DNA from 2 places in the Dyella soli genome. Region 2 is predicted to be linked to the other one. Evidence: predicted binding sites of a transcription regulator. Region 2 holds the regulator's gene; the other holds the start of a gene.

Region 1 (2,200 bases), on a different contig from region 2:
AGGTCCCGCCGGACTGATGGCGGCGGAAGTCGCGCGCAACGCCGGTGTGGAGGTGGATCTCTACGAGGCGAAGGGCTCGGTCGGGCGCAAGTTCCTCATCGCCGGCAAAGGCGGCATGAACCTCACCCACGGCGAAGCCAGGGCCGATTTCGTGCAGCGCTACGGCGCACGCGCGCCGGAAGTCGGCCAGTGGCTTGACGATTTCGATGCCGACGCGGTGCGCGCCTGGGCCCGCGGCCTCGGCGTGGAGACGTTCGTGGGCACCTCGGGCCGGGTCTTCCCGCATGATCTGAAGGCCGCCCCGCTGTTGCGCGGCTGGGTCCATCGCCTGCGCGAGAGTGGCGTGCGCTTCCATGTGCATCACCGCTGGACGGGCTGGAACGACGACGGCTCGCTGCGCATGGCCACGCCCGCGGGCGAGCTCGCCATCCGGGCCGACGCCGTGGTGCTGGCGCTGGGTGGCGGCAGCTGGCCACAACTGGGTTCCGATGGCGCCTGGCAAACCTGGCTGGCCGCGCGTGGCGTGGCCATGACGCCGCTGGTGCCGGCCAACTGCGGCTTCGACATCGGCTGGAGCGAGCACATCGCCGGCCGCCACGCCGGGGCGCCGCTCAAGCCCGTGTCGATCCATTTTCGCGATGCCGCCGGCACCGAGCATGCGCGCCAGGGCGAGTGCGTGATCACCGCCACCGGCATCGAAGGCAGTCTGATCTACGCGTTCTCCGGCCCGCTGCGCGACGCCATCGCCGCGCACGGCGAAGCCAGGCTCGCGCTCGACCTCGCTCCCGACCGCACGCTGGAGCGCCTGTGCCGCGATCTGGCGCGACCCCGCGGCAGCCATTCGATGAGCGACCACCTGCGCCGGCAGACCGGCCTGACCGGCGTGAAGGCGGCCTTGCTGCACGAAGTGCTCACCCGCGAGCAGTTCCACGACACTGACACCCTCGCGCGCACCATCAAGCGCCTGCCGCTGCGGCTGGAAAAGGCGCGCCCGATCGAAGAGGCCATCAGCAGCGCCGGCGGCGTGCGCCTGGAAGCGCTGGACCAGCAGATGATGCTCACGGCCGTGCCCGGTACGTTCTGCGCCGGCGAGATGCTCGACTGGGAAGCACCGACCGGCGGCTACCTGTTCACCGCCTGCTTCGCCAGCGGACGTCGCGCGGGCCTGGCCGCCGCCAGCCGGATCAAGCACTTGCAGGCGCAGCCTGCGGGCTGAGGCTCGCGTCGCAGGATCGCCGGACCGCGCTACATCTTTTCCGCCACCCGCCGATACAGAAGCGGAGCGAAGGCGGGACTGACGTGGGAGCGGGAAGCACGATGACGGGCAACTGGTGGCGGTTCTTCGCACGCGAACGCACGCCTGTACCACAGGCGCCGCGCGAGCCTGCGTCGGGCAAGCCCGGCGCGCCCGCGCCCGTTCCCGCCGCGCACGGCAGCGTGTCGGGCGACGAGATCGAGGAGCGCTTTCATCGCTTCATCCTGAACCTGCCAGCGAGCACCAGCGACGAGGCGAACCTGGCCCACGAACAGGCCGTGCTGCAGCGCCTGCGCGAGCTGTGCGACAGCGGCCGCTTCGACGTGCGCAGCCTGCCGCGCATGCCGTCCGTGCTGCCGCAGCTGATGCGTGCGATGAAGAGCGACAACCTCAACGGCGCGCAACTGGCCAACCTGATCCGCCGTGATCCGGTGCTGGTCGGCGAGGTGATGCGCGTCACCGGCAGCGTGACCTACCGCACCGCCCATCCGGTCGGCAGCCTGCAGCACGCCGTGGTGCTGCTCGGCCAGATCGGCCTGCGCCATGTGGTGTCGGTCTACGTGATGAAACCGATCCTGGTGGCCAGCGCAGGCGCCCGGGGGCAGATCGTGGGGCAGCGGCTATGGGAACACGCCGAGCGCTGCGCACATGCCGCCGTTTTTCTCAGCAAGGGCCAGTGCGATCCGTTCGAGGCCTATCTGGCGGGCCTGGTCGGTTACAGCGGGGTCGGCGCCGTGGCACGCCTGCTTGATCGGGAAGCGAGCGGCAGCCTGGCGGCCTGCTCGCCAGCCTTCATCGCTGGATGCGCCAGGATCGCCACCCACCTCACCGTGCAGGTCGGCCGTCACTGGGACTTGCCGCCGCTGGTGCTGGACGCGTTGACCGAGCACGCCGAAGCCGACCATGCCAACCTGACGCTGCCGATGAGCCGCGTGCTGCATGCGG
Region 2 (2,200 bases):
GGGCGGCGTGGGCAAGACCACGGTGTCGGTGAATCTCGGCATGTCGCTGGCGATGGCCGGGCACGAAGTGATCCTGCTCGACGCCGACATGGGCCTGGCCAATATCGACGTGCTGCTCGGGCTCACCCCAACGCGCCACATCGGCCACCTGCTCGACGGCAGTTGCAGCATCGAGGACCTGCTGCTCACCGGTCCCCACGGCCTGAAGGTGGTGCCGGCCGGCTCCGGCACGCGCCGCCTCGCCCAGCTGAGCAACGGGGAGCATGCGGCGGTGATCCGCGCCTTCGACGACCTGGTGGTGACGCCGGACTACCTGCTGGTGGATACCGCCGCCGGCCTGTCCGACAACGTGGCGATGTTCGCCGCGGCCGCCGACGACGTGGTGATGGTGGTCTGCGACGAGCCGGCTTCGCTCACCGACGCCTACGCCATGCTCAAGGTGCTCAGCCGCGACTTCGGCGTGCGGCGCTTCCGCATGGTGGCCAACATGGTGCGCAACGCCGGCGAGGCCCGCCAGCTGCACCAGAAGCTGGCGCGGGTCAGCGACCGCTTCCTCGACGTGGCGCTGGAGTTCATGGGCATGGTGCCGCACGACGAGCGCCTCCGGCAGGCGATCAAGCGGCAGAGCGCGGTCGTGGACCTGTGGCCCTCGAGTCGTTCGGGTCAGGCATTCAAGCAATTGGCAGGTGCGGTCGATACATGGGGTGAACCCGAGCGACTGGGGCTGGACCGCATTGCCTTCTTCAGCAGGCAGGCCGCAGCGGCTACAGGGTGGTGAGAGATGAGCGTGGCTTCCGAATATCTCCAACTGCAAAGACAAAGCGCCGACGAGCTGGTTCGCCAGCACGCGCCGCTGGTGCGACGGATCGCCTATCACCTGATGGGCCGCTTGCCGCCCAGCGTCGACGTCAGCGACCTGATCCAGGCCGGCATGATCGGCCTGCTGGAGGCTGCGCGTAATTTCGCCACCGGGCGCAACGCCAGCTTCGAGACGTTTGCCGGCATCCGCATCCGCGGCGCCATGCTCGACGAACTGCGGCGCACCGACTGGACCCCGCGTTCGGTGCACCGCAAGGTGCGCGAGATGGCCGAGGTGGTGCGGCAGATCGAGATCGAAACCGGCGCCGATGCCGAGGACGCCGAGGTGATGCGGCGACTGGGCATGGGCGCCGAGGAGTACCACCAGGTGCTGGCCGACGCGGCTAGCGCGCGCTTGCTGAGCCTGTCCGTGCCGGACGACTCGGACAGTGGCGCCGCGTTCGACGTCGCCGATGCCGACAGCCTCGGCCCGCAGGACAGCGTCGAGCATGACGGCATGCGCGAGGCGCTGGTCGATGCCATCGGCAGCCTGCCCGAACGCGAGCAACTGGTGATGTCGCTGTATTACGAAGAGGAACTGAACCTCAAAGAGATCGGCGCCGTGCTCGGTGTCACCGAGTCGCGGGTCTGCCAGATCCACGGCCAGGCCATCGTCCGGTTGCGCGCACGCATGACCGGCTGGCGCGAACACGCGTGAGCAACACCCCCGACATTTCCTGAGGCTTGGCGCACCGGACCGCACGGTGCAAGCGGAGAACGTGGTTTGGACAAGAATATGAAGATCCTGGTGGTGGACGACTTTTCCACCATGCGGCGCATCGTTCGCAACCTGCTGGTGGAGCTGGGTTTCAGCAACCCGCTGATCCAGGAGGCCGACGATGGCGAAAACGCGCTCACCATGCTGCGCGCCAACGCCTTCGACCTGGTCGTCACCGACTGGAACATGCCCAACATGACCGGCATCGACCTGCTGCGCGCGATCCGCGCCGAGCCTTCGCTGAAGGGCATGCCGGTGCTGATGGTCACCGCCGAGAACAACCGCGACCAGATCATCGCCGCCGCGCAGGCGGGCGTGAACGGCTACATCGTCAAGCCGTTCACCGCCGTCACGCTGCAGGAAAAACTTGCCAAGATCTTTGAGCGGCTTGCCGCCAGCGGAGCCGCAGCATGAATGCACAAGTATCCCTGATGGCCGGCGAAACCTTGCCGCCGGAACTGCACGACCTGCTCAACAGCACCGACGGCGCGGCGTTCGAACAGGCCCTGGACGTGCTGGTGCGCCAGCGCGAGCAGCGCGTGTTCCGGGCGCTGGGCGTGCTGGCGCGCGACCTGCACGATGCCGTGCGCCGCCTTGGCGGCGACCTCGCCCAGGAAGGCGTGC

The links. The regulator FliA, encoded in region 2, starts transcription of late flagellar genes. The targets are predictions, from matches to a motif close to TAAAGTTTNNCNNNCNNNGGCCGATAA.
Region 1: ACXU4B_RS06765 (HDOD domain-containing protein) is a predicted target of FliA. The motif match lies at 1,247-1,273, and genes of this name have one in related genera.

What each region holds. Positions count from the first base shown of each region.
Region 1 covers NZ_JBTFFU010000001.1:1,470,132-1,472,331, forward strand. The annotation lists gene ACXU4B_RS06760 (TIGR03862 family flavoprotein) at 1-1,216, shown strand, start outside; gene ACXU4B_RS06765 (HDOD domain-containing protein) at 1,318-2,200, shown strand, end outside.
Region 2 covers NZ_JBTFFU010000002.1:783,161-785,360, forward strand. The annotation lists gene ACXU4B_RS13910 (MinD/ParA family ATP-binding protein) at 1-778, shown strand, start outside; gene ACXU4B_RS13915 (RNA polymerase sigma factor FliA) at 782-1,516, shown strand; gene cheY (chemotaxis response regulator CheY) at 1,583-1,990, shown strand; gene ACXU4B_RS13925 (protein phosphatase CheZ) at 1,987-2,200, shown strand, end outside.